Regions from separate parts of the Bradyrhizobium sp. SZCCHNR1098 genome, predicted to be linked through region 2. Evidence: predicted binding sites of a transcription regulator. Region 2 holds the regulator's gene; each other region holds the start of a gene.
What was found. Region 2 encodes LexA, which represses DNA repair genes until DNA is damaged. Its sites were predicted from a motif close to TGTTCNNNNTGTGTTCNG; they were not measured.
Positions count from the first base shown of each region.

Region 1: the regulator LexA is predicted to act here: its motif matches at 4,148-4,165, upstream of QX135_RS24095 (DNA recombination protein RmuC).
Region 3: the regulator LexA is predicted to act here: its motif matches at 8,791-8,808, upstream of uvrA (excinuclease ABC subunit UvrA).

Region 1 is NZ_JAUEXY010000012.1:80,011-90,371, forward strand. Features, by position in the region: gene QX135_RS24075 (YbaB/EbfC family nucleoid-associated protein) at 1-180, shown strand, start outside; gene recR (recombination mediator RecR) at 206-805, shown strand; gene QX135_RS24085 (hypothetical protein) at 826-1,251, shown strand; gene QX135_RS24090 (AmpG family muropeptide MFS transporter) at 1,456-2,841, opposite strand; gene QX135_RS24095 (DNA recombination protein RmuC) at 2,885-4,117, opposite strand; gene def (peptide deformylase) at 4,287-4,814, shown strand; gene fmt (methionyl-tRNA formyltransferase) at 4,956-5,891, shown strand; gene truA (tRNA pseudouridine(38-40) synthase TruA) at 6,009-6,746, shown strand; gene QX135_RS24115 (HAMP domain-containing methyl-accepting chemotaxis protein) at 6,901-8,958, shown strand; gene dapE (succinyl-diaminopimelate desuccinylase) at 8,965-10,119, opposite strand; gene dapD (2,3,4,5-tetrahydropyridine-2,6-dicarboxylate N-succinyltransferase) at 10,179-10,361, opposite strand, start outside.
Region 2 is NZ_JAUEXY010000007.1:127,854-138,214, reverse strand. Features, by position in the region: gene glp (gephyrin-like molybdotransferase Glp) at 1-1,215, shown strand, start outside; gene lexA (transcriptional repressor LexA) at 1,422-2,120, shown strand; gene QX135_RS16805 (hypothetical protein) at 2,379-2,819, shown strand; gene QX135_RS16800 (hypothetical protein) at 3,043-3,261, shown strand; gene QX135_RS16795 (ComEC/Rec2 family competence protein) at 3,216-5,507, opposite strand; gene QX135_RS16790 (hypothetical protein) at 5,647-5,859, shown strand; gene QX135_RS16785 (glutamine--tRNA ligase/YqeY domain fusion protein) at 5,881-7,569, opposite strand; gene gltX (glutamate--tRNA ligase) at 7,706-9,130, shown strand; gene gltA (citrate synthase) at 9,434-10,361, shown strand, end outside.
Region 3 is NZ_JAUEXY010000007.1:248,094-258,454, reverse strand. Features, by position in the region: gene gyrA (DNA gyrase subunit A) at 1-2,394, opposite strand, end outside; gene QX135_RS17390 (DUF2306 domain-containing protein) at 2,565-2,963, opposite strand; gene QX135_RS17385 (single-stranded DNA-binding protein) at 3,022-3,522, opposite strand; gene QX135_RS17380 (outer membrane protein) at 3,984-4,739, shown strand; gene QX135_RS17375 (outer membrane protein) at 4,932-5,687, shown strand; gene QX135_RS17370 (outer membrane protein) at 5,954-6,739, shown strand; gene QX135_RS17365 (outer membrane protein) at 6,952-7,680, shown strand; gene QX135_RS17360 (porin family protein) at 7,969-8,607, shown strand; gene uvrA (excinuclease ABC subunit UvrA) at 8,899-10,361, shown strand, end outside.

The DNA.
Region 1 (10,361 bases), on a different contig from region 2:
GACGTGAAGAGCATCAAGATCGATCCGTCGCTGCTCAAGCCGGAGGAGGCCGAGATCCTGGAGGACCTGCTGGTCACCGCGCATGGCGATGCGCGCCGCAAGGCTGAAGCCGCGATGCAGGAGAAGATGCAGGCCATCACCGGCAAGCTCGGCCTGCCGCCGGGCTTCGGTTTCGGTTAGTTGACCTGATGACATTCGTGAACTGATGGCCGTCGCCGGTCCCGAGATCGAACGCCTGATCCAATTGCTTGCGCGCCTGCCCGGCCTCGGGCCGCGCTCGGCGCGGCGCGCCGCACTGCATCTGATCAAGAAGCGCGAGGCGCTGATGGTGCCGCTTGCCTCGGCGCTGCAGGTCGCGATCGATCGCATCCAGGTCTGCAAGACCTGCGGCAACATCGATACGCAAAGCCCGTGCACTGTGTGCACCGATCCGCGTCGCGATCCCGCGATGATCGTCGTCGTCGCCGACGTCGCCGACCTCTGGGCGCTGGAGCGCGCCAAGGCCTCCAACGGCCGCTATCACGTGCTCGGCGGCACGCTGTCGCCGCTCGATGGCGTCGGCCCGCAGGATCTCACCATCGATGCACTGGTGCAGCGCGCGCATGCGCCCGAGGTGTCCGAGATCATCCTCGCTTTGAATGCGACGGTCGACGGCCAGACCACCGCGCACTACATCACCGACCTCCTGCAGGAGGCGAACGTCAAGGTCACGCGGCTGGCACATGGTGTGCCGGTCGGCGGCGAGCTCGACTATCTCGACGAAGGCACGCTCTCGGCCGCGATGCGGCAGCGGACCTTGTTCTAAGCACAGACGGAAGTGGAATGATGACGAAACGCGGATTCGGCAAACGGCTGGCTTTGGGCGCGATTCTGGCGGCGCTCTCGGCGCCGTCAGTGCTGGCGCAGCAAAGCGAGGCGGCGCAGAAGGCGGGGCGTCCGCTCAATGCCGGCGACGTGCTGTCGGGCGAGCTGACCGCACTGAAGCTCAAAGGCGGCAAGCCGGGCCAGCCGTCCGCCGCCTATCAGATCACGAGCGAGCCGCGCCGCCTGCCGCCGCCGAGCGGGCTGTGCAATCTGGAGACCGGCCCGGAGACGTTCCAGCTCGTCACCGCGAACACGGCGCAGGCGTCGCAGCTCAAGGGTCTGCTCGGCAAGCAGATCGCGGTCAAGGTCGACGAGATCGCCTGCGCCCAGGATGCGGGGCAGATGAGCGAGGCGGTCGTGACCAAGTGGAGCTTGGTGAAGCGGTGAGACCTGATTGGGCCGTCCACGCGAGCGCGGCGTCCTGACTTTCCGCTGTCAGCGCCCGGCTCGACCGGGCGATCCAGTACCCCGCGGCTGCTCGCTCGATGGCTGACGTCTCCGCAATACTGGGTCACCCGTCGGAGCCTGTCATCGGGCTCGTCGAAGACGACACCCGGTGGCGGGCGACGACGGTTGAATGTGAGGCGGCAGCTACACCTTCACTGGCCCCAACTGGTCGAAATGTCCGCGCCGCTGCAGCCAGGCGAGCAGCACGAGGCTCGGGATCGCGACCAGCACGCAGATCACGAAGAACAGCGGCCAGCCGGTCGCCTTCGCCACGTAGCCGGCGCCTGACGACAAATAGGTGCGCCCGACCGCGGCGAGCGCGGTCAGCAGTGCATATTGGGTGGCGGTGTGCAGCGGGTTCTGACACAGCGCGGAGAGATAGGCGACGAAGATCACGGTGCCGACCGCGCTGGTGAAGTTTTCCGCCGAGATCGCCAGCGCCAGTGCCCATTGATTGACTCCGACGATCGCAAGCCAGGAGAACGAGAGGTTCGCCAGCGCCTGCACCATGCCGCCGATCCAGAGACTCGTCGCGAGCGAATAGCGTCGCGCGACGAAGCCGCCGGCAAAGCCGCCGGCGAGCGTCGCGGCGAGGCCCACGCCTTTCACAATCGCGGCGTAGTCGACCTTGCTGAAGCCGAGATCGATCACGAACGGCGCGGTCATCGTGCCGGAGAAGGCGTCGGTGAACTTGAACAGCACGACGAAGGCGAGCGCCGTGAGCGCATCACGTCGGCCGAGGAACTCGACGAAGGCTCCGGCAGCCGCATGCATCACGCGGGTGAGCGCGGTGTCCGCACCCATCGCGGCCTCCGCCTGCTGCGACTGAGCCGGCTCGGTCGCCGCGAGGGCCGTGATCGTGCCGATCAGCACCAGTCCGGCCATCGCAACATAGCCCCACATCCAGGACGACGGACGCGTCAGCCCCGAGTTCTCGAACGCACTGACCACCACCAGTGCGCCGGCGGTCGAGACCAGCATGCCGATGCGATAGGCGGCGACATACGCCGCCATGCCCGCGGCCTGCTCGCTCTCCGGCAGGCTCTCGACGCGGAAGGCATCGACCACGATGTCCTGGGTCGCCGACATCGCGGCGACCAGCAGCGCGGCCAGCGCCACCATGAACGGCGCATGTGCCGGATCGGTGAGCGCCAGCAGCAGGATGGCGCCGATCAAGAGCAGCTGTGCGAACACCAGCCAGCCGCGCCGCCGTCCAAACGCGCGCGTGAGCAGCGGCACGTGCAGCGCGTCCACCAGCGGCGCCCAGAGGAATTTCAGCGTGTAAGGCGTTCCGACGAGGGCGAACAGCCCGATCGTGCCGAGATCGACGCCGAGCTCACGCATCCAGATCTGAAGCGTCGAGCCGGACAACGCCAGCGGCAGTCCCGACGAGAAGCCGAGGAACAGCACCACGAGCACGCGCGGCTGCAAGTAGACGGCCATGCTCTCGCGCCAGGTGGGGGCGGGTTTGGCAGCGCCGGGCTTTGGAGCGGCAGCAGGGATCTCGGAAGCGGCGTCAGGTGCGGTCATGGGCGGGTGGTAGCAGATTTGAACGGCCTTCGCGACGCCACCATCACTCCCCCACCTGCACGCGTCCCGCCAGCGGAAACAGATCCGGCGTCGTGCCGGTAACCGGCGCGATGCGTGGTGAGTCCACCGGCGAATCCTGCTTGCTGAAATCGAGCTCCTCGATGCGGGCGGCGCGCTTCTCGATCTTGTCGGCGGAAATGAGGATCTGGCGGATGTCCTCGCCGACATCGCCGAAATGCTTCTGCAGTTTGAGCACGCGCTCGCGCAGGCGGCCGAGATCGTCGCCGAGATGGATCACCTCGTTGCGGATCTGGTCGGCGGCGTCGCGGATGCGCGCATCCTTCATGATCTGCTGCATGACCTGGATCGCGAGCATCAGCAGCGATGGCGACACCAGCACGACGCGCGCGCGATAGGCTCGCTGGATCACGTCATCGAAGCCGTCATGGATCTCGGCATAGACCGATTCCGACGGCACGAACATCAGCGCCGTGTCCTGCGTCTCGCCGACCACGAGGTACTTCTCGGCAATGTCATTGACGTGGCGGAGCACGTCGGTGCGCAGCCGCTGCGCCGCGGCGCGCTTCTCCTCCTCGGTCACGGCGTCGTGCAGTGCGGTCACGGCTTCCAGCGGAAACTTGGCGTCGATGCACAGCGGTCGCGAATCGGGCAGGAACACGACGCAGTCGGGCCGCTTGCCGCTGGCGAGCGTGTGCTGAAACGCGTAGCTGCCCTTCGGAAGCCCGTCCTGGACGATCGCCTCCATGCGCGCCTGGCCGAAGGCGCCGCGCGACTGTTTGTTGGCGAGGACGTCGCGCAAGGTCGTCACTTGCGTCGTCAGCTCGCTGAGATCACGGTGGGCGTTGTCGATGATGCCGAGGCGCTCGTGCAGCACGCGCAGACTATCCATTGTGTGGCGCGTACTCTGCTCCATCGACTGTCCGACGCGGTGGGTGACCGCATCGAGCCGTTCGTTCACGCTGCGGGCCAGGTCCACCTGACGGCCGGCGAGCAACTGGGCCATCGCGTCGACCCGGCCGGAGGCCTCGCTCTGGACGCGGATCATCTCGCCGAACCGTTGTTCGATCTCGTCAGCCCGCATCGCCTGCTGGGCGGCGAGCTCCGCGCCGCGCCGTCCGGAGCGGGCCACGGCGGCCGCGATGATCACGAGCAGCAGCAGCACCAGTACGCCGAATCCGATCAGCGCATCGCTCGCCCTGATGGGCAGGTCGCCGATGATGACGACGACAGGATTGAGGGATTGGCTGACGGTCATCACCCCCGTCTATCCGATTCGCGCAAGCTCGCGAACGAAGAGAGAACAATTATGGTTAAGGGCACGTTAAGAATCATGGTTAACGAAACGTTGAAATTCATGGTTAGTTAAGTCTTAACCGCGAGCCATCACATTGACCGCGCCGGTTCCGCGGCTTAAATCGCGCGCCATGTCCCTAAGAGAAATCATCATCCTGCCGGACCGGCAGTTGCGGCTGGTGTCCAAGCCGGTCGAGAAGGTCACGCTGGAGATCCGGCAGCTGGTCGACGACATGTTCCAGACCATGTACGACGCGCCGGGCATCGGGCTCGCAGCGATCCAGGTCGCGCAGCCGCTGCGCGTCATCACCATGGATCTGGCCAAGCCCGATGCCAACGGGGAGGGCAAGCGCGAGCCGCGCGTCTTCATCAATCCCGAGATCATCGCCAAGTCGGACGAGCTGTCGGTCTACGAGGAAGGCTGCCTGTCGATCCCAGAATATTACGAGGAGGTCGAGCGGCCGGCACGCGTTCGCGTGCGCTTCACCGATCTCGACGGGGTGGTCCGCGAGGAGGATGCCGAGGGGCTCTACGCCACCTGCATCCAGCATGAGATCGATCATCTCAACGGCGTGCTGTTCATCGACTATCTGTCGAAGCTGAAGCGCGACCGCGTGATGAAGAAGTTCACCAAGGCCGCCAAGCGCGCCAGCGAGTAACGATCAACTCTCTCCTCCGTCATGCCCGGGCTTGACCCGGGCATCCACGTCTCGCCGCGCGTTACAGGCAGCTCGACGTGGATGGCCGGGACAAGCCCGGCCATGACGCGGAGGATTCGGCAATGCAGGATCTTCCACCAGATGCCGCTTCGCCTGATCTTCATGGGCACGCCGGATTTCGCCGTGCCGACCCTGCTCGAACTCGCCGGCCACGGCCACGAGATCGCGGCGGTCTATACGCGCGCGCCGAAACCCGGCGGCCGCCGCGGCCTCGCGCTGCAGCCGACGCCGGTCGAGACCGAGGCGCGCCGGCTCGGCATTGCCGTGTTCACGCCGAAGACGCTGAAGACCGAGGAGGCCTTGGCCGAGTTTCAGGCTCATCAGGCCGATGCGGCCGTGGTCGTCGCCTACGGCATGATCCTTCCTCAAGCCATTCTCGATGCGCCCAAGCTCGGCTGCTACAATCTCCACGCTTCCCTGCTGCCGCGCTGGCGCGGTGCCGCGCCTATCAACCGCGCGATCATGGCGGGTGATGCCGAGTCCGGCGTCATGGTGATGAAGATGGATGTCGGGCTCGACACCGGCGATGTCGCGATGGCCGAGCGCCTTGCGATCACCGACGCGATGACGGCGTCCGATCTGCACGACCGCCTGTCGCGGATCGGCGCCGATCTCATGGTGCGCGCGATGGCGGCGCTGGAGCGCGGCGGGCTGACGCTGACGAAGCAGGCAGAGGAAGGCGTCACCTACGCCGCCAAGATCGAGAAGGCCGAGGCGCGGATCGACTGGACGAAGCCGGCCCACGCGGTGCTGCGGCACATCCACGGCCTGTCGCCATTTCCTGGCGCCTGGAGTGAGTTCACGCTTGATGGCGAAGCGGTCCGCTTGAAGATCCTGCGCTGCGCGCTTGCCGACGGCGGGGGCGAGCCGGGCGCCGTTCTTGACGAGCAGCTCACCATCGCCTGCGCCGACGGCGCCATCCGCGTCACCGAGCTACAGCGCGCCGGCAAGGGTCCCATGAAGGCCGCGGATTTCCTGCGCGGCACCCGTATCGCGCCGGGCCTGCGTTTCGGCTGACCACCTCATCTCGTCATGCGCGGGCTTGACCCGCGCATCCATCTCAAGAACAAGCTTCGTCCAGGGATGGATTGCCGGGTCGAGCCCGGCAATGACGGCAAAACTCGATCGGGTCAGATGCCCCGCTACAAGCTCACCATCGAATATGACGGCGCGCCGTACTGCGGCTGGCAACTGCAGGCGACCTTGCCGTCGGTGCAGGGCGCGCTCGAAGCGGCGGTGCAGGCGACCTGTGGCGTGCCGACCCGGGTGCATGGCTCGGGGCGCACCGATGCCGGCGTCCACGCCACCGGTCAGGTCGCGCATTGCGACGTTGAGAAAGAATTCCGGCCCGACAAATTGCGCGACGCGCTCAACGCGCATCTGCGGCCCAACCCGATCGCGGTGCTCGACGCCGAGATCGTTCCCGACACCTTCGAAGCACGCTTCTCCGCCCGCAGGCGGCACTATCGCTATCGCATCGTCAACCGCCGCTCCAATCTCGCGCTCGAGGTCGGCCGCGTCTGGCGCGTGCCGCAGCGGCTCGACTCGGACGCGATGCACGCGGCGGCCCAGCGGCTGATCGGCAAGCATGATTTCACGACTTTCCGCGACACGGAATGTCAGGCAAAATCGCCGGAGAAGACGCTCGATCGGCTCGACGTCGTCAGGGACGGCGATGCGGTCACCATTCTCACCTCCGCACGCTCCTATCTGCACAGCCAGGTGCGCTCGATGGTTGGCTCGCTGGTGTGGGTCGGGCAGGGCCGCTGGAGCGCCGATGATCTCGCTGCCGCGCTCGCCGCGCGCAATCGCGCCGCCTGTGGCGTCGTCGCGCCGCCGGAAGGCCTCTATCTCGTGAAAGTCGACTATTGAGATTGTTCTGCAGTGGAACCCGCGAATCGCTATTAGCTGCCAATGATTGTCCTAATGAGTAGTCGTTTCGGGAGTAAGGGACAGGATTCATTAACTCCAAATTGAAGCCCTCGCTGCTATCCGGACCTCAGGCTGCTGTCCAGCGAGGTCGATCGTGCGCATTCGTCAAGTCTTCCTGCTCTCTTTGCTGCTCGGGGCCGTCATCGGCCTGCTCGCAACCATGTTGTTCGCCTGGCAGCAGCTGACCTCGCTGCAGGCCGCGGGGACGGCAGGCCGTGATACGCAGCTGCTGGCCGCCATGTTGCGGCTGCCGGAAAAGCTGAACCTCGAGCGCGCCATGGTCAATCCGCGGCTGGCATCGCCGAATCCGGCGACGGCCGATGAGCTGGCCTCGCTGCAGAAGATACTTCAAGGCTCCGATGATGCGTTCGCCAAGGCGCGAAACCTGGCGCAACTGAGCGAAGATACGGCCGCGCTGGAGTCGATCCAGCAGAAACTGCGTGTCATGCGAGGATCCGCGCTCGACGCCGTCGCTCTGGCAAAGGCGGCCCGGCCCGAGGCCATCGTCCGCGATTACGTGCCGCAGATGTTCACGATCCAGGAAACGACCGGCAGTCATGTCGACGTGATCGTGCGCCGGATCAATGCGGCCAATCCCGCGGTAGGCCAGGCCGCGCGTCTTGCCGTGATCGGCTGGGATTTGCGCGACTGGGCCGGTCGCGCCACGACGACGTTCGTTCGCATGATCGCGACCAAGCAGCCGATGGCGGGTGAACCGGCCGAGGCGCTTGCGACGTTCAAGGGACGCATCGAGCGCATCTGGACGACGGCCAAGCTCGCTGCCGCCGAGATCAACCAGAAGCCGATCTTCGCGGCCCTGACCGAGGTCGAGAATGGCTATTGGGCCCGCGGTGGCGAGTTCTATTCGTCGCAGGTGGCGCCGAACCGGGGCAAGGTGCTCGAGCTCGATCCCGACCAGTTCCTGCGGTCCGTATTCCCGATCCTCGATACGATCCTGCCGCTGCGCGATGCAGCCCTCGCCGAGGCGCTGAGCCAGAGCGAGGTCGCGATCGCCGAGTCGCAGACCCGTTTTGGCCTGGCGCTGGTCCTGTTGCTGGTCAACGTCGCGGCCGCCGCACTGGGGACGGTCTGGTTCAATGCCCGCGTGATCAAGCCGCTGTCGAATCTGACCGAAATGATCCGTCGGATCGCCGGTGGCGAGCGCAGCGTCGAGATCGGATATGGCGATCGGACCGACGAAATCGGCACGCTCGCCAACGCCATCGGCGTTCTGCAGGAGAAGTCGGCGGAGGCCGACCGGCTGTCGCTGCAGGGCGCCGATGCCGAGGCCCGGCGCGACGCCCGCCGGCAGAAGATCGAGGCGCTCACGCGCCGCTTCGGCGAGATCATCGACACGCTGTGCGGCCGGCTGAGCGATGCCGCGAGCGGCCTGAAGCAATCGGCCGAGACGCTCGACGGCTCGGCCAGCACCACCGCGTCCCGTGCCACCGCGGTGGCCGATGCGGCGGCGCAGGCGACCTCCGGCGTCAACACGGTGGCGGCTGCCTCCGAAGAGCTGGACGCGTCGATGAAGGAGATCACCCGGCAGATCGCGGAAGCCGCGTCGGAATCCTCCAACGCGACCAGCCAGGCGCTCGACACCACCGACAAGGTGCGTACGCTCGCCGGCAGCGCCACCCGCATCGGCGACGTCGTGCAACTGATCCGCGCCATCGCCTCGCAGACCAATCTGCTCGCGCTCAACGCCACGATCGAATCCGCGCGTGCGGGCGAGGCGGGCAAGGGGTTTGCCGTGGTCGCGTCAGAGGTGAAGAGCCTTGCTTCGCAGACCAGCAAGGCTACGGAAGAGATCGAAAGCCAGATCGCCACGATCCAGAACGAGACCGGCAGCACGGTGGCCGCGATCGAGAAGATCGCCGCCGTCGTCAACACCATCAGCGGCGTCACCGGTGCGGTGGCGAGCGCGGTGGCCGAGCAGAGCGCCACGACCCGGGAGATCGCCCGCAGTGTGCAGCAGACCGCGAGCGGCACCAACGACGTCTCGTCGTCGATCGCGCTGGTCAGCGCGGCCGCCGCGGACACCCGCGGATCGGCGCGCTCGCTGCTCGACTCCGCGGCGAGCCTTGCCGGCCAGGCCACCGACCTGCGTCGCGAGGTCGATCAGTTCCTGGCGGAGGTGAAGGCCGCCTGATCAGGATCAGGCGAAATATCTTTCGAGAATGCCGCGATAGATCTTCGTCAAGGTCGCGATGTCGGCGACCGAGGCGCGCTCGTCGATCTGGTGCATGGTCTGGCCGACCAGGCCGAACTCGATTACCGGGCAGTAGCTCGATATGAAGCGCGCGTCCGAGGTGCCGCCGGTGGTGGAGAGCTCCGGCTTGCGCCCCGTCACGCTCTCGATCGCGGCGACGGCGAGCTCGGTGAACGGTCCGGGCTTGGTCAGGAACACGTTGGAGTTCGACGGCAGCCAGTCGATGTGGGCGCGGATGCGGTTGCCACAGGCTTTGGCGAGCCGCTCTTCCACCAGCGCGCGCAGCGTCTCCTGCGTATGGCAGTCATTGTAGCGGATGTTGAATTTCGCCCGCGCCAGGCCCGGGATGACGTTGGTTGCGGTGTTGCCGACATCGACGGTGGTGAATTCGAGATTCGACGGCTGGAACTGCGCGCTGCCATGATCGAGCGGCTCGTCCGACAGTGCGACGATCAGGCGCGAGATGTCCGGCACCGGGTTGGAGGCACGGTGCGGATAGGCGACGTGGCCCTGCTTGCCCTCGACGATCAGGGTGCCGGACTGCGAGCCGCGGCGGCCGATCTTGATGCAGTCGCCCATGACCTCTTGATTGGACGGTTCGCCGAGCACGCAATGGTCGAACCGCTCGCCGCGCTCGGCCGCCCACTGCAACAGCTTGATGGTGCCGTTGACCGAGACGTCCTCTTCGTCGCCAGTGATCAGGAACGAGATCGAGCCTTTTGGCTGTCCGCCGTGATCGCGTAGATAGTCGAGCACGGCCGCAATGCTGCAGGCGATGCCGCCCTTCATGTCGACGGCGCCGCGGCCATAGATGTAGCCGTCCTTCACCTCGCCGGAGAACGCGCCAAGGCTCCACGCCGCTTCATCGCCGGGCGGCACCACGTCGGTGTGGCCGGCGAAGGTGATGTGCGGCCCCTCGGTGCCGATGCGGGCGTAGAGGTTGTCGATATCGGCGGCGCCTGCTTCCGAGAAGGTCACGCGATGGGTCGTGAAGCCGGCCTGTTTCAGCAGGGCCTCGAGCACGTCGAGTGCCCCGGCATCGGCGGGGGTCACTGAGGGACAGCGGATCAGGTCGCGGGTGATGGCGAGGGCATCGGTCATGCCCTCGCTTAACATGGGCGTTCGGGCGGCGGCTAGTGCGGCCGCCCGAGCGCGGACGATCAGTCGCGCAAGAGCTCGTTGATCGAGGTCTTGGAGCGGGTGCGCTCGTCGACCCGCTTGACGATGACGGCGCAGGCGGTGGACGGGCCGATCTGGCCGTTCTTCATCGGCTTGCCCGGCAGTGCGCCCGGCACAACGACGGCGTATTCCGGCACCTCGCCGACGAACACCTCGCCGGTCTC
Region 2 (10,361 bases):
ATGCCGGTGTCCGATGCGTTGTCCGCCGTGCTCGCCGGCGCCGAGCCGCTGGCCGAGGAGCTGGCCGAGGAGCTGGTGACGCTGGACGAGGCCCATCACCGCATCCTGGCCCGCGACCTCGCGGCGCTGCGGACGCAGCCGCCCGAGGCGATGTCGGCGATGGACGGCTACGCCGTACGCGCGGCGGACGCAGCCCAGGCCAAGGTGCGGCTGAGGGTGATCGGCGAGGTCGCGGCGGGGCGGCCGTTCGATCGCGTGGTCGGACCCGGCGAGGCGGCGCGCATCTTCACTGGTGGCGTTGTCCCTGAGGGCGCCGACGCGGTGGTGATCCAGGAGGACACGATCGCCGAAGATGGCCACGTCGTCATCACCGAGGCCGCGATCAAGGGCCGGCACATTCGGCCCGCGGGCGTCGACTTCCACCAGGGCATGGTGCTGCTGAAGGCGGGCCGCCGGCTCAGCGACCGCGACCTGTCGCTGGCGGCCAGCATGAATCATCCGGCACTGCCGGTGCGGTGCCGGCCGAAGGTGGCGCTGCTCGCCACCGGCGACGAGCTCGTGATGCCGGGCTCGACGCCCGGCCCGGGCCAGATCGTCTATTCCAACGGCTACGCCCTGCGGGCGCTGGTGCGCAGCGAGGGCGCGACACCGATCGATCTCGGCATCGCCGCGGATACGATGGAGGCCACGGTCGCCGGGATCCGGCGGGCGCGCGAGGCCAAGGCCGACATCCTGATCACGACCGGCGGCGCCTCGGTCGGCGATCACGACCTCGTCAAGCAGGCGCTCGAAGCCGAGGGCATCGAGATGGCGTTCTGGAAGATCGCGATGCGGCCGGGCAAGCCGATGATGCACGGACGGCTCGGCGACATGAGGGTGATCGGACTGCCCGGCAATCCGGTGTCGTCCTATGTCTGCGCCATCCTGTTCCTGGTGCCGCTGATTCGGCGGCTGCTCGGCCGTGACGAAGCTCGCATGCCACGCGAGACCGCCCTGCTCGGCCGCGAGCTCGGGGCGAACGATTCGCGCGAGGACTATCTGCGGGCGCAGCTCGAAGAGCGCGCCGACGGCACCCTGATCGCAACGCCGGTGACGCAGCAGGATTCGTCGCTGCTCGGCAATCTCGCGCTCTCGCAGGCGCTGGTGATCCGGCGGGCGTATGCGCCGAAGGCCGCCGCCGGCAGCCCGTGCGAGATCCTGCGCCTGCCGAGCTAGGCCGTTTCCCCCGGCAAAGCCCGGTCCGTTCACTACAATTTAAGGATTGCGGAACACACATCGAACATATAGTGTCCGTTCATGATTTGTTTTTAGTATGTTGCGGGCGACGCGATGATGGTCCGACTCCAAGGCGCTCTCAGCCGGTTTGTGCTCAAGGCGCAGCTCCTGGACTCGGACGACAACAAACTGGGGACCAGGTCGAGATGCTGACGCGCAAACAGTACGAACTTCTGCGGTTCATCAACGAGCGGCTCAAGGAAGCCGGCGTGCCGCCGTCCTTCGACGAGATGAAGGATGCGCTCGATCTGCGCTCGAAGTCCGGCATTCATCGCCTGATCACGGCGCTCGAGGAGCGCGGCTTTATCCGCCGGCTGCCCAACCGCGCCCGCGCGATCGAGGTGATCAAGCTGCCCGAGCTGTCACAGGCTGCCAACAACCGCCGCGGCTTCACCCCATCGGTGATCGAGGGCAATCTCGGCAAGGTGCGCACCAGCACTCCCGCGCTGGACGATGGCGAGCGCCCCGTCGCGGTGCCGGTGATGGGCCGCATCGCCGCCGGTACCCCGATCGAGGCGCTACAGACGCGCAGCCACACCATCAGCGTGCCCGCCGACATGCTCGGCAACGGCGATCACTATGCGCTCGAGGTGCGCGGCGACTCCATGGTCGATGCCGGCATCCTCGACGGCGACATGGCGCTGATCCAGCGCAACGAGACCGCCGACACCGGCGACATCGTGGTAGCGCTGATCGACGATGAGGAAGCGACGTTGAAGCGCTTCCGCCGCCGCGGCGCATCGATCGCGCTGGAGCCGGCCAACACCGCCTACGAGGTGCGCATCCTGCCGCCCAACCGGGTGAAGATCCAAGGCAAGCTGGTCGGGCTGTATCGCAAGTACTGATCGCGGACGCGATCGGTCGATCGGCGGCGAGCGCACGCGCTTCTCCGCCGATCGAAATTGGTCACGCGCGAATGCACCTCAGGATGTGCAGCGCGGCATGCTCAAACGCTTGTGATCGCCCGCGGGCGCACGCGGTGCAGATCAGCGCAGAATTGCCGTGAAGCGCGCGCTAACATCTCCTCGATGTCCACTCTGATAGAGGCCTGCGCCTGTCCGGGGGGAGCGTGGGTCGGCTATCTCTCAACGAGGAGCGATCCGATGTGTGACTACAGCCTCCATGCGGTTGCGTCCCGTCCCGCCAAGGTCGGCGAGACGTTGATCTCGACGACGTTTCGCGGCACCGCCACCCGCGGCTTCGCCCTCGAGAGCGAGCCGACCGTCGCAGTCTGCATGCTGCCCGGCACCGAGTTGGCATTTGTCGAGGACGTCCGCTACGACAGCCGCTGGCTCTGGACCCGGACGATCCGCGAGCGCGTCGCGAAGTTCAACAGCATCGAGACGCACATCCCCGATCGCCATCACGACGCGATCGAATTCGCCGACGGCCGCCACGTGCTGGTGACCCAGCTCTGCGAGGGCCAGCGCGTCACCGTGCTACAATTGCCGGTCAGCAAGCAGCCGGCCGAACGCCGCCCGGGCATGGCGGAGGACGTTCCGGCTTCGCAGGCCACACCGATTCGCCGCATCAGCATCACCTGAGCGCCTGCGCGTCCGCATTTCTCTCGGTCATGAGCGAGCTTTCGGCCGGGGGAGATTTGGTTTCTGCAAGCGCAAGGTCCTTTCGGGCGAACCTCACGCTCCGGCATCGCATCGAATAGGAACGACATCCCTCGGCCGGCATTGTGTGCCGGGGGAGCTTGCCGCCGCGGTCAACAAGATCGATTGGAACAAGGCCGACCGGATCACCGAGCCCGGCCGCTACATGCTTCCGTTCGGATGGCTAACGGTCACGGTTGATGACATCGCCGTCTGGCAACGATATCCGGGCGCTGCGTTCACGCTGGTCGAAGGTCCCTCGCTGTTCGATGGACCCGACGACACCGAGTATCATCTCAGCACGTTGTATCATCTCAGCACGTTCGAGCTGTCCGGCGCTCAATCCTGCTCGCCCTGCTCCGTCTCCGGCGGCGTCGCGTCCTGAAGCCGCGACACCGGCGCACGCGGCGTCAGCGTCGTGTCGAACTCGCCGGCCTCGGCGGGCGCCGGCCACCACGGGCGGTCGGTGCCGCCGGCGCGCACCGGCGTGACGGAGAAGCCGGTGCCCCGCTGCACCAGCATCAAGGCGCCCTGCTGCTGCAGGCGCTGGCGATCGATGACGGCCGCCGCGCAGGATGACGGCGCGGCGCGCGCGGTGACGATCAGCGCGGCACGGGCGCAATCATCGTCGAGCGCCTCGGCGCGCAGGGTCAAGGCGGCGAATCGGCCGTCGACCATCGCGACCACGCAGCCCGCCTCGTCGCAGGAGACGCCATCGGCGAGCGATGAATCCGCCGGCAGCCGGGCATCGGCGTCGGCCGCGAGCCACTCCTTGGTGGCGAACACGTCCTTGCCGGTGCGCATCACATGCAGACGTCCGTCACGGCCGCGCACCGCCACCGCGCGCCCGTCGCCGGCGATCAGGACGTCGGGCAGAGGCGTCGTGGCGGCCCACGCGGTGGCCACCGCGAGCCCGACGGCGCCCGACCAGCGCAGCGGTGTGCGCAGCAGGCCGATCAGGATGACGCCGAGGCTGGCCAGGATCAGCGGACCGATGCCGAAGCCCGGGATGCGCCCGACCGCGCCGGGCAGCGCCGCCACCCAGCGCGTCACCGCGATCATCCAGTCGATGCCGAGGCCCATCAGCGTCCACCAGGGACCGTCGAGCCCGAACGGCGCCGCCAGCAGGCCGAGCAGTCCGGCGGGCATCACCAGCACCGAAACCACCGGCATCGCCGCGAGATTGGCGAGCACGCCATAGGGCGTGACGCGATGGAAGTGGAACGCGGCATAGGGCGTGGTCGCAAGCCCCGCGATCAGCGAGGCCAGCAGCAGCATCGCAAGCTCGCGGCCGCCCCACAGCGCGATGCGCTGCGTCGTGGAGCTGTCCGGCGTCGCAAACAGTTTGGGCAGGCCGAACTGCACCAGCGCGACCAGACCGAGCGTCGCCGCGAACGACATCTGGAAGCTCGGATGCACCAGCGCTTCGGGTGCCGCGATCAGCACGATCATCGCCGCGACCGCGAGCGTGCGGAAGGTGACGGCGCGGCGATCGACCATGACCGCGATCAGCACCACGGCCGTCATGAAGAACGATCTCTGCGTCGCGACCTCCGCGCCCGACAGCAGCAGGTAGAACGCCGCCGCGACCAGCGCCGCCGCGGCCGCCCACTTCTTGATCGGATGGCTGATGGTGAGGCCGGGGATCAGCGCAAGCAGCGCGCGCACGGCGAAGAACACGACGCCGGCGACGACGGCCATGTGATAGCCTGAGATCGACAGCACGTGGCCGAGGCCGGAGACGAACATCGCATCGTTGACATCGGGCGTGATGGCGTCGCGCCGGCCGGTCAGCAGCGCGGTGGCGATGGCGCGCTCATCGCCCGTCAGGCGGGCACGGATGCGTGCGTCGATCGCATCGCGCAGACCCTGCATGGCCGCCGCATAGCCCAGGCCGAAGCCGGCGGCCTGCGGCGGCGTCGCCGTCGTGATCGCGCCCATCACGAAACCGGAGGCGCCGATGCCCTGGAAGAACATGTCGCGCGCGAAGTCGTAGGATCCCGGCCGCACCGGGGCCATCGGCGGCAGCAGCCGCGCCTTGAGCTGCACGAAGCTGCCGACCTCGGGCGCCGTGCCCTTGCGCACCGCGAGCCGCACGCGCGCGATCGTGGCGGCGTTGCGCGGGCTCTCCATCGCGGCGACGCGCAGCACGATCCGATCGCTGCGCTCGCGGACGTCGCGCGCCTCGACGAAGCCGGACAGCGCCACCGAATACAACGGCCGCGCCAGCACCGGATGTGCGACACGCGCGGTCTTGATGGTCGCCGCGGCAAAGCCGCACGCTGCAGCTGCGATCATCACGGCAACCGGAAACATCCGATGCCGCCGCATCATGATGGCGACGATGCAGAGCAGCGCCGCGGTGGTGGCGGCGATCCAGAGCACCGGCTCGTGATCGGCGGTGAAGTACAGCGCGATGCCGGCCCCGAACGCCACCGGCACCCAGGGCAGCAGCCGGCCCGCCCCGGCCTCCTCGACCGCCCAGCTCTTCAGGCGGGCGGCGAATGCCGACGACGCGCCGGACCCGATCGCGGGCCAGCCGCCGGCCAGCGCGCCGCGCGGCGGCCAGACATCGGCCATCGCGCCCGCGATCCCGCGACGCCCTCCCGGCGGCCTGACCGGCTCCGCCATTGCCCACACCACCCGTTACTTCACGGGCATGGAGGCTAGCGAAACCACGGGGAATCCGACTAGCGGAACGGAACGAGAATCCAATCCCGGTGCCGGGAACGTCATTGGAACTTTCGGCACCGCACGGGCTTATGCGGGTATGGACCACCATGACAATGACGATCCCTTTGCCGACCTCGCGCTCGACACGGCGATCCACCTGCGCTGGACGTTGCGGGACATCAAGGCCCACCGGCTCACGCTCTCCCCCGTCGCCGACGATGATCTCTCGCTCCTCGCGGAGCGCGGCCTGGTCGAGGTCAGCGATGGCGTGCCAACGCTGACCGAGGCCGGCCTCGCAGCGATCAATTGAGCTGCGGCTGCGGTCCCCATCTCATCCCTTCGCGACCTCCTTCGCAAAGGTGTCGCGCAGGCCGATGGTGCGGTTGAACACGAGCTTGTCGGGCATCGAATCCGGATCGCGGACGAAGTAGCCCTGGCGCTCGAACTGCATCGGTGCGTCCGAATTGCTCTCGGCGATCGCCGGCTCGATGCGGGCGTCGATCAGGACCTCGAGTGAGTTGGGATTGAGATCGGCGGTGAAGTCGGCCGCATTGGGGCTCGGATTGGCGAACAGCTGGTTGTAGAGGCGGATCTCGGCGGTCAGCGACTGCGCAGCGGGCAGCCAGTGCATCGTCGCCTTGACCTTGCGTCCATCCGGCGCGTTGCCGCCCTTGGTCGCGGGATCATAGGTGCAACGCAGCTCGACGATCTCGCCGGCGTCGTTCTTGATGACGTCGCGGCACTTGATGAAATAGGCGTAGCGCAGCCGCACCTCGTTGCCCGGCGACAGCCGGAAGAACTTCTTCGGCGGGTTCTCCATGAAGTCGTCCTGCTCGATATAGAGCTCGCGGCCGAAGGCGATCCTGCGCGTGCCGGCTGCGGGATCGTCGGGGTGGTTGATCGCCTCGAGCTCCTCGACCTGGCCTTCCGGATAATTCTCGATCACCACCTTCAGCGGCCGCAGCACGGCCATCCGACGCAGCGCCGTGCGGTTCAGCTCCTCACGAATGCAGAATTCGAGCATGCCGACGTCGACGATGCTGTTGGCCTTGGCGATGCCGATGCGCTTGATGAACTCGCGCACCGCAGCCGGCGGCACGCCGCGCCGCTTCAGGCCGGCGATGGTCGGCATGCGTGGATCGTTCCAGCCTGAGACATGGCCGTCCTGCACCAGCCGCGTCAGCACGCGCTTCGACAGCAGCGTGTAGGTCAGGTTGAGCCGCGCGAACTCGTACTGGTGCGGATGCGACGGCACCGGCAGCTTGTCCAGGAACCAATCGTAGAGCGGCCGGTGGTCCTCGAACTCGAGCGTGCAGATCGAGTGCGTCACGCCCTCGATCGCGTCCGACTGCCCGTGGGCGTAGTCGTAGCTCGGATAGATCTTCCAGGCGTCGCCGGTGCGCGGGTGATGGGCGTGCATGATCCGGTACAGCACGGGGTCGCGCAGGTTGATGTTGCCGGCGGCCATGTCGATCTTGGCGCGCAGCACGCGCGCGCCGTTCGGGAATTCGCCGGCCTTCATGCGCCGGAACAGGTCGAGATTCTCCTCGACCGTGCGGTCGCGGAACGGGCTGTTCTTGCCGGGCTCGGTGAGCGTGCCGCGCGACAGGCGGATCTCCTCCTGCGACTGGTCGTCGACATAGGCGAGCCCGGCCTTGATCAGCCCTTCCGCCCAATCGTAGAGCCGCTCGAAATAATCCGAAGCGAAGAACAGGTTGTCGCCCCAGTCATAGCCGAGCCAGCGCACGTCGGCCTGGATGGAATCGATATATTCCTGCTCTTCCTTGGTCGGATTGGTGTCATCGAAGCGCAGATTGCAGCGGCCGCCGAACTCCTGGGCAATGCCGAAGTTGAGACCGATCGACTTGGCATGGCCGATATGCAGGTAGCCGTTCGGCTCCGGCGGGAACCGGGTGACGATCGTCTTGTGCCTGCCGCTGTCGAGATCGGCCTGGACGATGTCGCGGATGAAGTCGCGCCCTGCCTCTGCCGTCGTCGCCGTGTCTGTCGTCGTGGTCATCAAGAATATCCTGCTCCGGAATTTGGCAGCCTATCTGCCAAATCCGCTTCCCCCAAGGAAGGCTTTAGTTATGCGATAGGCCTGCTATACACCCCCCGCCCTTCATAGCCCCTGCCTGGATTTCGTGCTGCCGCCCATGACCTCCCCGATCGTCACGCGCTTTGCCCCCTCCCCGACCGGCTTTCTCCACATCGGAGGCGCCCGGACGGCCCTGTTCAACTGGCTGTATGCGCGGGGCCGCGGCGGCAAGATGCTGCTGCGGATCGAGGACACCGACCGTGAGCGCTCGACCACGGCGGCCATCGACGCCATCCTGGACGGCCTGAAATGGCTCGAGCTCGATTGGGACGGGGAGGTCATCTACCAATATAGCCGCGCCGCGCGCCATCGCGAGGTCGCCGAGCAACTGCTCGCCAGCGGCATGGCGTATCGCTGCTATGCCACCGCCGAGGAGCTGGCCGCGATGCGCGAAAAGGCGCGCGCGGAAGGCCGCACCCGGCTCTATGACGGCATGTGGCGCGACCGCGATCCAAAGGAGGCGCCCGAAGGCGTCAAGCCGACGATCCGGCTGCGCGCGCCGCTGACCGGCGAGACCGTGATCGAGGACCAGGTGCAGGGCCGCGTGGTCTGGCAGAACGAGAACCTCGACGACCTCGTGCTGCTGCGAGGCGATGGCAATCCGACCTACATGCTGGCGGTGGTCGTGGACGACCACGACATGGGCGTCACCCACGTCATCCGCGGCGACGACCATCTGATCAACGCCGCGCGCCAGAAGCAGATCTACGATGCGCTCGGCTGGACGGTGCCGTCGATGTCGCACATCCCGCTGATTCACGGGCCCGACGGCTCGAAGCTGTCGAAGCGCCACGGTGCGCTCGGCGTCGACGCCTACCGTGCGATGGGATATCTGCCGTCGGCACTGCGCAATTACCTGGTGCGGCTCGGCTGGAGCCATGGCGACCAGGAGATCTTCTCCACCGAGGAGATGATCAAGGCCTTCGACCTGCCGGCGATCGGCCGCTCGGCGGCGCGGTTCGACTTCGCCAAGCTCGAAAACCTCAACGGCCACTACATCCGCCACAGCGACGATGCGGCGCTGGTGCGCCAGTTCGAGGACGTGCTGAATTACGTGCCGAACGGCGCGGCTCTCAAGGCCAAGCTCAACGACGTCACGCGCGCGCAGCTCACCCAGGCGATGCCCGGCCTCAAGGAGCGCGCCAAGACGCTCTTGGAGCTGATCGACGGCGCCGCCTTCATCTTTGCCGACCGGCCGCTTCCGATCGACGCCAAGGCCGCCGCCCTGCTGACGCCGGACAGCCGTGCCTTGATCGGCCGGCTACATGAGGCGCTGGCCGCTGTCGAGTCCTGGAGCGGACCGGCCACGGAAGCCGCGCTGCGTGCGTTTGCTGAAGCCAACAATCTCAAGCTGGGCGCGGTGGCGCAGCCGCTGCGCGCGGCGCTCACCGGCCGAACCACCTCACCCGGTATTTTCGACGTTCTGGCGATCCTGGGGCGTGATGAATCCTTGGGCCGTCTGGAGGACCAGACCACCTCATAAGGTCGCATTGCTCCCCATCTTGCAGCGCACAGGGCAATACGATACGCATTTGCGCGGCACCCACTGGTTTTCCCGGCTCGGACATTCTTCATACGTTGCGGCGGGCTCGTTGACGGATGTTAGGGCCGAAGGACACTAGTAAGTATAAGATTCCAGTACGGTTTCGGATTTGACCTTCGCTTAAGCTGTTGGCAGCGACAGTGACGCGAATGTCAAAGCCACCGCACTAGATAAAGTCCACCTGCCCTGCCATCTCTCAAAAAGAACAAGGGCCAAGCCTAACGATCTCATCGGGGACAAACGATGGACGCAAAATCCGCAAGCAAGACCGCGACCCTCACCGTCGGCAACAAGAATTTCGATCTTCCGATCCTGAGCGGCACCGTGGGTCCCGACGTCATCGACATCGGCAAGCTCTACGCCCAGACCGGGATGTTCACCTATGATCCCGGCTTCACCTCGACCGGCAGCTGCCAGTCCAAGATCACCTATATCGACGGCGACGCCGGCGTCCTGGAATACCGCGGCTACCCGATCGAGCAGCTTGCCGAGAAGGGCGACTTCCTGGAAACCTGCTATCTGCTGCTGTACGGGGAGCTTCCGACCAAGGCCCAGAAGCAGGATTTCGACTATCGCGTGACCCATCACACGATGGTGCACGAGCAGATGTCGCGCTTCTTCCACGGCTTCCGCCGTGACGCGCATCCGATGGCGGTCATGGTCGCTTCGGTCGGCGCGCTCGCCGCGTTCTACCACGACTCCACCGACATCAATGATCCGAAGCAGCGCATGATCGCGTCGATGCGGATGATCGCCAAGATCCCGACCCTGGCGGCGATGGCCTACAAATACACCATCGGCCAGCCCTTCGTTTATCCGAAGAACTCGCTCTCCTTCGCCGAGAACTTCCTGAACATGTGCTTCGCGGTGCCGTGCGAGGAGTACAAGCCGAACCCGGTTCTCGCCGACGCGCTCGACAAGATCTTCATCCTGCATGCCGATCACGAGCAGAACGCCTCGACCTCGACGGTGCGCATCGCCGGCTCCTCGGGCGCCAACCCGTTTGCCTGCATCGCCGCCGGCATCGCCTGCCTGTGGGGTCCGGCACACGGCGGCGCCAACGAGGCGGCACTAAACATGCTGGCCGAGATCGGCACCGTCGACAAGATCCCGGACTTCATCGCCAAGGTGAAGGACAAGAACAGCGACGTGCGCCTGATGGGCTTCGGCC
Region 3 (10,361 bases), 120 kb from region 2:
CTGCGCGGACATCTCGACATAGCGTTCCTGCGACAGCTGGATCGCGCCAGCGGCCGCCTCCTCGCCCTCGGTCTCGACCGGCTCCTCGGTGGCAGTATCGCCCGACATCGCCCGGCGCATCTTCAAATAGGCCGTACGCTCATCCGAGGTCGTCTCGACATGGCGCAGGATCGACAGCGAGATCACCTTGTCACCGCCGGCGAGCGCGATGCCGCGCACGCCCATCGAGGTTCGCCCGGTGAAGACGCGCACATCGGTGACCGGGAAACGAATGCACTGGCCGCCGGCCGCAGTCAGCAGAACGTCGTCGCGCTCGGTGCAGATCTGCACGTTGACGATCTCCTCGCCCTCGTCCAGCTTCATCGCGATGATGCCGGAGCGCCGCACGTCGACGAAATCCGACAGCTTGTTGCGGCGGACGTTGCCGCCGGTGGTCGCGAACATCACGTCGAGATTGGCCCAGGAGGATTCATCCTCCGGCAGCGGCATGATCGTGGTGATGCGCTCGCCCTGCTCCAGCGGCAGGATGTTGATCAGCGCCTTGCCGCGCCCGTTGGGCGCCGCGATCGGCAGCCGCCAGACCTTCTCCTTGTAGACCTGGCCGCGCGACGAGAAGAACAGCACCGGCGTGTGCGTGGATGCCACGAACAGCCGGCTGACGAAATCCTCCTCGCGGGTCTGCATGCCCGAGCGGCCCTTGCCGCCGCGACGCTGCGCCCGATAGGCCGACAGCGGCACGCGCTTGGTGTAGCCCGCATGCGACACGGTCACGACCATGTCCTCGCGCTGGATCAGGTCCTCGTCCTCGACCTCGCCTTCCTGCTCGGCGATCACGGTGCGGCGCGGCGTGCCGAACTCCGCCTTCACGGCGGCGAGCTCGTCCTTGATGATGCCCTGAACCCGCGCCCGCGAGCGCAGGATGTCGAGATAGTCGTTGATCTCGACCTTGAGCTTGTCGAGCTCGTCGGAAATCTCTTCGCGGCCGAGCGCGGTCAGGCGCTGCAGACGCAGGTCGAGAATGGCCTTGGCCTGCTCGAACGACAACCGGATGGTGCCGTCCTCGGCCAGGCGATGGCGCGGATCGTCGATCAGCGTGATGATGGCCTCGACGTCGCGCGCCGGCCAGTCGCGCGACATCAACGCCTCGCGCGCCGTCGCAGGATCTGGCGAGGTCCTGATGACCCTGATGACCTCGTCGATATTGGCCACGGCCACGGCAAGGCCGACCAGGATATGAGCGCGGTCGCGCGCCTTGTTGAGCAGGAACTTGGTCCTGCGCGTGACGACACGCTCGCGGAACGCGACGAAGATCGTCAGCAGGTCCTTCAACGTCATCGTCTGCGGACGGCCGCCGTCGAGCGCCAGCATGTTGGCGGCGAAGCTCGTCTGCAGCGGCGTGAACTTGTAGAGCTGGTTGAGCACGACGTCCGGCACGGCGTCGCGCTTCAGCTCGACGACGACGCGGTAGCCGTCGCGGTCGCTTTCGTCGCGCAGGTCGGCGACGCCTTCGATCTTCTTCTCGCGCACCAGCTCGGCGATGCGTTCGACCATCGTGGCCTTGTTCACCTGGTAGGGGATCTCGGAGATGATGATCGCCTCGCGATCCTTGCGGATCGTGTCGATCGTCACCTTGCCGCGCATCATGATCGAGCCGCGGCCCAGGTGGTAGGCCGAGCGGGCGCCCGCGCGGCCAAGAATGATGCCGCCGGTCGGGAAATCCGGCCCCGGAATGATGTTGATGAGGTCATCGATCGTGAGCGCGGGATTGTCGATCAGCGCGATGCAGGCATCGATCACCTCGCCGAGATTGTGCGGCGGGATGTTGGTGGCCATGCCGACCGCGATGCCGCCGGCGCCATTGACCAGCAGGTTCGGATATTTGGCCGGAAGAACCGACGGTTCCTTGTCCGAATTGTCGTAGTTCGGCTGGAAGTCGACGGTGTCCTTGTCGATGTCGTCGAGCAGCGGGATCGCCGACTTGGCGAGCTTGGCTTCGGTGTATCGATAGGCGGCCGGCGGATCGCCGTCGACGGAGCCGAAATTGCCCTGGCCGTCGATCAGCGGCACGCGCATCGAGAAGTCCTGCGCCATGCGCACCATGGCGTCGTAGATCGACTGGTCGCCATGCGGATGATATTTACCGATGACGTCGCCGACCACGCGCGCGGACTTGACGTATTTCTTGTCGGGCGTGTGCCCCTGCTCGTACATCGAATACAGGATGCGCCGGTGCACGGGCTTGAGGCCGTCGCGTGCATCGGGCAGCGCTCGCGACACGATCACGCTCATCGCGTAATCGAGGTAGGAGCGTTTCATCTCGTCGAGGATGGAAACGGGACGAATGTCGGAAGGTCCACCCGGCTCGCCGGGCTTCTCATCTTCTTTATCGGACAAAGGGGATACCGGTCGGTTTTGACACGCGAAAATCGCTTGGAATCATATAGCGCAGGAGCGCGCCGCAGGCCACCCCCAAACCGAGGTGGGCCGCGCTTTTTCTGCTCGCCTTTCCAGGGACTTAACCACATGACGCGGCTCCGCGAGGCCTGCTCGGGAACCGTCTCTGGCTAGGGCCCGAAGACCACCTTGTGCATGATCCGTCCGGGCAGCAGCGTGAACACTCCGGCAATCACGAGGGCACCGGAAAACAGCGTGATCATGGCCCGGCGATGGGCCGCCACCCGATGGCGGTGCGCAGCCCACACCGCAAGCGGCAGCACGGCCAACGTGTAGAGCGACAGCAGGTGGATCGGGCTCCATGGCCCGACCAGCCGGATGGTGTGGATCCAGAACGAGCTGGCTGCAACGGCCGCCATGAGCGCGACCCAGACCCAGCCGATCGTTCGATGCGGCAAGGTCCCCTTCGGGGCCGCGAACTGGACGAGTCCCAGCGCAAACGCCGTCATCGCGGCGACGGCGTGCAGCAGGACGGCGGGTTCAGCGGCGAGCAGCGGTGCGAAGCTCATGCAACACCCCCGTGGTCAGACGGCAGCGGCCTGAACGTCGTGCGGCCGCCCCTGCGCCTCAGAACGGAATGTCGTCGTCCATGTCGCTGTTGCGTCCGCCACCACCGGCCGAAGCGACCGCGCGGCGCGGAGGCGCCATCGACGGACCGCTGCTGCCGAAATCGCCGCCACCCATGTCATCGGAGAAGCTGCCGCCACCGCCGCCGCCCCGGCCATCGAGCATCGTCAAGGTCGAGTTGAAGCCCTGCAGAACGACCTCGGTCGAGTACTTCTCGACACCGCTCTGGTCGGTCCATTTGCGGGTCTGCAGCGCGCCCTCGATGTAAACTTTGGCGCCCTTCTTCAGATACTGCTCGGCGACCTTGCAAAGACCCTCGTTGAAGATCACCACGCGGTGCCACTCGGTCTTTTCCTTGCGCTCGCCGGTCGCCTTGTCGCGCCACGTTTCCGACGTCGCAATGCTCAGATTGGCGATCGGCCGCCCATCCTGCGTACGCCGGATCTCGGGGTCCTTGCCGAGATTGCCGACCAGAATCACCTTGTTCACACTACCCGCCATCACCACTCTCCCGCGGTTCTCGATCATCGGACCGGCCGTCCACACCGGCCTCACGGCGTCCGGTGGCTAACCCTTCCTCTCGCGGCGGACCCTATACGGTTGCCGCGCGGTCCACCCGCCCTGTCCATTGCTTATCCACATATAGCAGGCGGAAGGCCATTGTTCCAGTTTTGTTCGTGCGCATATGTCCACAACCGTGCGTCGAGTTCCGCGGAACTCGACGGAACCGCAAGTGCTCGCAAATGGAACCCGGAAAAAGTTCCCTATTCACGAAAAAGGGATTAACTTTCATCAAGTTAGCTCGCCGCACTTCCTCCTCGGCTGTGGCTTTTGGGAGACGGTATCCAGGGTTGAATAGCGTATATTTCCGGACGGATTGGGGCCGCAAGCGTGGTCGCACCAACTTCACAGAAGTGCGTCTCCGGGGACCAATTGGAGACGCCCAACGCGGGAGACTTGGGATGAAAAGAATTTTTCTCGGAGCTGTCAGCTTAATGGTTTTGGGGGCGCTGACGCCGGCGGGAGCCGCCGATCTCGCCGCCCGCCCGTACACGAAGGCCCCGGTGGTGGCGCCGGCGCCACTTCCGACCTGGGCCGGTTTCTATCTCGGTCTGCAGGGCGGCGGCGGCTGGGGCCGAAGCAAAGAGACCTTCTTCGGAGCGCCCAATACGGCGATCTTTGCCGGCACTCAGAACTATAACACCAGCGGCGGCTTCATCGGCGGTGTGGTCGGCTACAACTGGCAGGTCGACAACATCGTGTTCGGTCTCGAGGGCGACTATCACTGGGCCGACATCAACGGCCGGTCGGGCGTCATCAACGCCGGTCTCGGCGATACCTACTTCACCAGGCTGCGCGGCTTTGGCGACATCAAGGGCCGCCTCGGCTGGGCTGCGGGTCCGGCGCTGTTCTTTGTCAGCGGCGGCGCTGCCGTCGGCGATCTCCAACACCGCTACGACGCAGCGCTCAATGGCGGCGCGGCGAATAGCTTCGCTCAGAACAACTGGCGCTGGGGTTGGACGATCGGTGCCGGCGCCGAGTACATGTTCGCGCCGAACTGGTCGGCCAAGGTCGAATACAACTATCTCGACTTCGGCAAGAGCTCGATTCAGTACAGCGCGGTTCCGACCAATCGCTCCGAGTGGAGCGACACCGTGCACACCGTCAAGGCCGGCGTCTCCTATCACTTCAGCGGCCCGATCGTGTCGCGCTACTGATTGCACGCGCAAATCGAATGTGTCGAAAGGCCGGCTTCGCGCCGGCCTTTTTTGTGTGCCAGAACCGGTACTTGCTGAGCCGTTGTGTCATTTGGGTGACGGATTTTTACGACGGAAGGGGCTATCAAGGTCCGGCGGGTGGGCGTTGGTGAGAGTGTGCGTGCGGGCGTCGGACTTGGTTTGGGGAATGCGATGAGAAGGCTGTTGCTGGGGGCGACAACTTCGCTGGCGCTGGGGATTGCGCCGGCCATCGCTGCCGACTTGCCCGCGCGCACCTTCACCAAAGCGCCTGCGATGATCACGACGATCTATGATTGGAGTGGCTTCTATATCGGCCTGAATGCCGGTGGCGCATCGGCCCGCACCTGCTGGACCAACAAGGTCAGCTTCGCCGGTGTGGCCGCAACCAACGCGGAAGGCTGCCATGATGCGACCGGCGCGCTGGCTGGCGGCCAGATCGGCTATCGCTGGCAGGCTGGCGGCTGGGTGTTCGGCGTCGAAGGCCAGGGAAACTGGGCCAACCTCAAGGGCAGCAACACCAGCCAGTTCGTCCCGCCCGTGACCAACCAGACCAAGATCAATGGGATCGGCTTGCTCACCGGCCAGATCGGCTATTCCTGGAACAACGTGCTCTGGTACGTGAAGGGCGGCGCCGCGGTTGCGGGTGAGAAGTACAACGGCCTGTCCACGGCAACTGGCGGTGTGCTCGACCAGTCCAGCGCCACGCGCTGGGGTGCGGCTGTCGGCACCGGCGTCGAGGTCGGCTTCGCCAAGAACTGGTCGGTCGCAGCCGAATACGAGCACCTGTTCATGGGCAACCGCACCCTGGGCTTCTCGGGCGTACCCGGTGGAGCCGCGGGCCGGACCGATGCGGTCGGCCAGGACGTCGACATGGCGACGGTCCGCGTGAACTATCGCTGGGGCGGCCCCGTCGTATCCAAGCACTGACTTTTCCAAGCGCTGACCCTCGAGGACTGGCAGTCGAGGGTCTGACGCGCCAAGCGCTCACTCGCGCCTCGGGACAGCTCTGCGATCTGCACGACCGGTCGCGATCTTTACCAGCGCTTAAGTACGTTCGGCACATCCCGCCACGCGCCTGCTCCCGATCACGAGTTTAGAAAGCAGTCTCTCCTACAATCAGCAACAGGCCACCTTCGCGTGGGCCCGGATCGGAGGGATCCGGAGCGTGGTGTATTGGGACTGGGGAGAGACGAATGCAGAAGACGACCTTGATCTTGACCGCAAGCGCCGCGGCGCTGGGGCTGGCGCCGGCCTCAGCGGCCGACTTCGCGACGCGCCCTTACAGCAAGGCGCCGCCGCCGGCCTATGTCACGCCGCTGCCGAACTGGGCCGGATTCTACCTCGGCGTCAATGGCGGCGCCGACTGGAGCCACAATTGCTGGACGCTCAATCGCGTCGGCGGCGTGCCGGTCGTGCCGACCCAGTCCGAAGGCTGCCACAACGCCTCGAGCGGCCTCATCGGCGGCCAGGTCGGCTATCGCTGGCAGGCGGCGAGCTGGGTGTTCGGCGTCGAGGCCCAGGGCAACTGGACCGACCTGAAGTCGTCCAATGCGAGCACGGCGGCGCTGGCTGCGGGCATCACCAACAACACCAAGACCGATGCGATCGGCCTGTTCACCGGCCAGGTCGGCTACGCCTGGGGCAACGTGCTCTGGTACGTGAAGGGCGGCGCCGCCGTCACCCACAACAAATACACTGGCACGGCGAATGCGGCTGCGCCCTTCCCGGTCGGCACGCTGCTGGATTCGGCCAGTGAGACCCGCTGGGGCGGCACCGTCGGCACGGGCGTCGAGTTCGGCTTCGCGCCGAACTGGTCGGTCGCCGTCGAGTACGACCACCTGTTCATGGGCTCGCGCGACATCAGCTTCCCGGCCACCGCAACCGTGCTGTCGCGCGTCGATACCATCAAGCAGGACATCGACATGGCGACCGTCCGGGTGAACTATCGATTCGGGGCGCCGATGGGCACGCGCTACTGAAAAAAGCCGCCGCTCGCACGCATTCGGAAAGGCCGGCCCTCGCGCCGGCCTTTTTCGTGTCAACAGCCCGGCAGCGTCGCGGCGTTTTTGTGCTAAATATATGATTTATAACGCTTTTTCGTTTCTGTGGCGGGCGCGTTACAGCCTCGCCGGGATGCCCTGTGTATGACTTGCCCATCGCTTGTCATTCCAACCTCCCGGGGGAGAATTTGATGAAGAAGTTGTTTGTGATCACGACGGCGCTCGTCGGCATCGCAACGGCCACGTCCGCTTCGGCGGCCGACATGGCGGCACGTCCCTATACGAAGGCGCCGCCGATGATGGTCGCCATCAACGACTGGGGCGGCTTCTACCTTGGCATCAACGGCGGCTATGGCACGAGCCGCAATTGCTGGACGCTCGTGAATGGCCCAGCCGAGGGCTGCCATAACGCCACCGGCGGCACGATCGGCGGTCAGTTCGGCTATCGCTGGCAGATGGGCTCGGTCGTGTTCGGCCTCGAGGCGCAGGGCAACTGGGCCGACCTCACCGGCAACAACGTCAGCCCGGTGTTCGCGCCCGATCGCAACCGCACCAAGCTCAGCGCCTTCGGCCTGTTCACCGGCCAGATCGGCTATTCCTTCGACAATGTCCTGCTCTACGCCAAGGGCGGCGCGGCCGTCACCGACACCAAGTACGAGATCTTTTCCGGCGTGATCAACACCGTGCTGGCCACCACGACCGTGCACAAGTGGGGCGCGTCCGTCGGCGCTGGCGTCGAATACGCCTTCTCGCCGGGCTGGTCGGTCGGCTTCGAGTATGACCACCTGTTCATGGGCAACACGAACGTCCCGTTCCGTGGCGCGGTCTTCACCCAGACCGACACCATCAAGCAGGACGTCGACCTGTTCACGGCGCGCCTGAACTACCGCTTCGGCGGCCCGGTTGTCGCCAAATACTGATCGATCCGTTCGACAATCGAAAGTTCCAAAGGCCGGCGTAAGCCGGCCTTTTTGTTGCTCAGGAGCCGCCTTTGCCGCCCTGCAACACTCGGAACCAAGTAATTGAGTAACTTAGGCTTTCTGGAGCCGCCCGTAAAAACGCGGTTTGGCCGCGAGTGTGTCTTCGGGGTGACGGCAATCCGCACGGAACCGGGCTATAGGAACCGCGTCAACTTGAACGGGTGAGTCTGTTTCGTGCGTAAAGCTTTCGGTGCGATGCGGACTGCTAGGAATAAACTGGAGACTGGAATGAAGAAGATCCTGCTCGCGACCGTGGCTTTGGCCGCCCTGGCCGCTCCCGCTGCCGCCGCAGACCTCGCTGCGCGCCCGACCTACACCAAGGCGCCGGTTGCCGCGCCTGTGCTGACCTGGACCGGTTTCTACATCGGTGCCATGGGCGGCTACGCCACCGTTGAAGACAATGGTCCGGATGGCGGCCTCGCCGGCGGCACCATCGGCTACAACTGGCAGCAGGGCGCCATCGTGTTCGGTCTCGAAGCTGATGCGGCCTGGGCCAGCATCAAGAGCGGCGACGGCGTGATCCCCGGCTTCCTGGGCACGTTCAACACCAAGATCCAGGACACCGGCAGCGTTCGTGGCCGCATTGGTTATGCCTTCGGCCCGACCCTGGTGTACGCCACCGGCGGTTACGCTTGGGCTGAGAACAAGCTGACCAACACCTTCCTTGGCACTTCGGTCTCGGACACGAAGTTCCACAGCGGCTGGACGGTTGGCGCTGGCCTCGAATACATGTTCGCGCCGCAGTGGTCGCTGAAGGGCGAATACCTTTACAAGAGCCTCGGCAGCGAGAACTACTTCGCCAACAATATCGCTTCGGGCACTCTGAACCTGCACTCCGTCCAGGTCGGCGTGAACTACCACTTCTAAGAACGTCGCCCTCCGGGCCAACGCACAAGGCCTCCGCTCGACGAGAGCGGAGGTCTTTTCTTTTGGGCTCTCGACTCTTTGGGCTCTCGACGCGGCCGACGGAACCGGTCCGCCTCCTGCCATTCGCTGCCATTCCCTGAGCGCATTGTTGATGATTCGCTGACGGCACTGGAAATCCATTCCCGTTCTTCCTACGTTCCGACGATACCTTTTCCCTCTGGCGTCCGATGGCCGGCTTCCGGCGAACGCGCCTGCAACGATGGCGCGACTCTGCGCCGTGGGACGATCGTCATGGATGAAGTGCTCAAGGCCAAGCAGCGCGCGCAAGCCAACCAGTCGAGCCTGCGGGCGATCACGATCCGCGGCGCCCGCGAGCACAACCTCAAGAACATCGACGTCGAGATCCCGCGCGACAGGCTCGTGGTCTTCACCGGCCTGTCCGGTTCCGGCAAGTCCTCGCTCGCCTTCGATACGATCTATGCCGAGGGCCAGCGCCGCTACGTCGAATCGCTGTCGGCCTATGCCCGCCAGTTCCTGGAGATGATGCAGAAGCCTGATGTCGACCAGATCGACGGCCTGTCGCCGGCGATCTCGATCGAGCAGAAGACGACATCGAAGAACCCGCGCTCCACCGTCGGCACGGTCACCGAGATCCACGACTACATGCGGCTGCTCTGGGCGCGCGTCGGCGTGCCCTACTCCCCGGCCACGGGCCTGCCGATCGAAAGCCAGACCGTGTCGCAGATGGTCGACCGCGTGCTGGCGCTGCCCGAGGGCACCCGCCTCTATCTGCTGGCCCCGGTCGTGCGCGGACGCAAGGGCGAGTACAAGAAGGAGCTGGCAGAATATCTCAAGAAGGGCTTTCAGCGCGTCAAGATCGACGGCACCTTCCACGAGCTCGCCGAGGTGCCCACGCTCGACAAGAAGTTCCCGCACGACATCGACGTCGTCGTCGACCGCATCGTGGTGCGCCCCGACATCGGCCAGCGCCTGGCGGAAAGCTTCGAGACCGCGCTGAAGCTCGCGGAGGGGCTGGCGGTGATCGAATATGCCGACGCGCCGGCCGCAGCCGACGACAAGAAGTCCGACAAGAAGACCGCAAAAATCCATGACAAGAGCGGGCCCGAGCGCATCCTGTTCTCGGAGAAGTTCGCCTGCCCAGTCTCCGGTTTCACCATTCCCGAGATCGAGCCGCGGCTGTTCTCGTTCAACAATCCCTACGGCGCCTGCCCGGAATGCGGCGGCCTCGGTGTCGAGCAGCACGTCGATGCTGATCTCGTCATCCCCGACAAGGACGTCACCCTGCGCAAGGGCGCGATCGCGCCCTGGGCCAAGTCGTCCTCGCCCTATTACCTGCAGACGCTGACAGCGCTCGGCAAGTTCTACAAGTTCACGCTCGACACCAAGTGGAAGGACCTGCCGAAGAAGACGCAGAACGCGCTGCTGCACGGCTCCGGCGACGACGAGATCAAGTTCACCTATGAGGACGGCGTCCGCGCCTACGACACCAAGAAGCCGTTCGAGGGCGTCATCACCAATATCGAGCGCCGCTTCCGCGAGACCGAGAGCGAATGGGCGCGCGAGGAGCTCGGCAAGTACTTCAACGACGTGCCCTGCGCCGGCTGCAACGGCTTCCGGCTGAAGCCCGAGGCGCTGTGCGTCAAGGTCGCCGGCAAGCACATCGGCGAGATCTCCGAGCTCAGCGTCAGGGCTGCCGGCGAATGGTTCGCCGAGGTGCCGAAGCAGCTCAACGC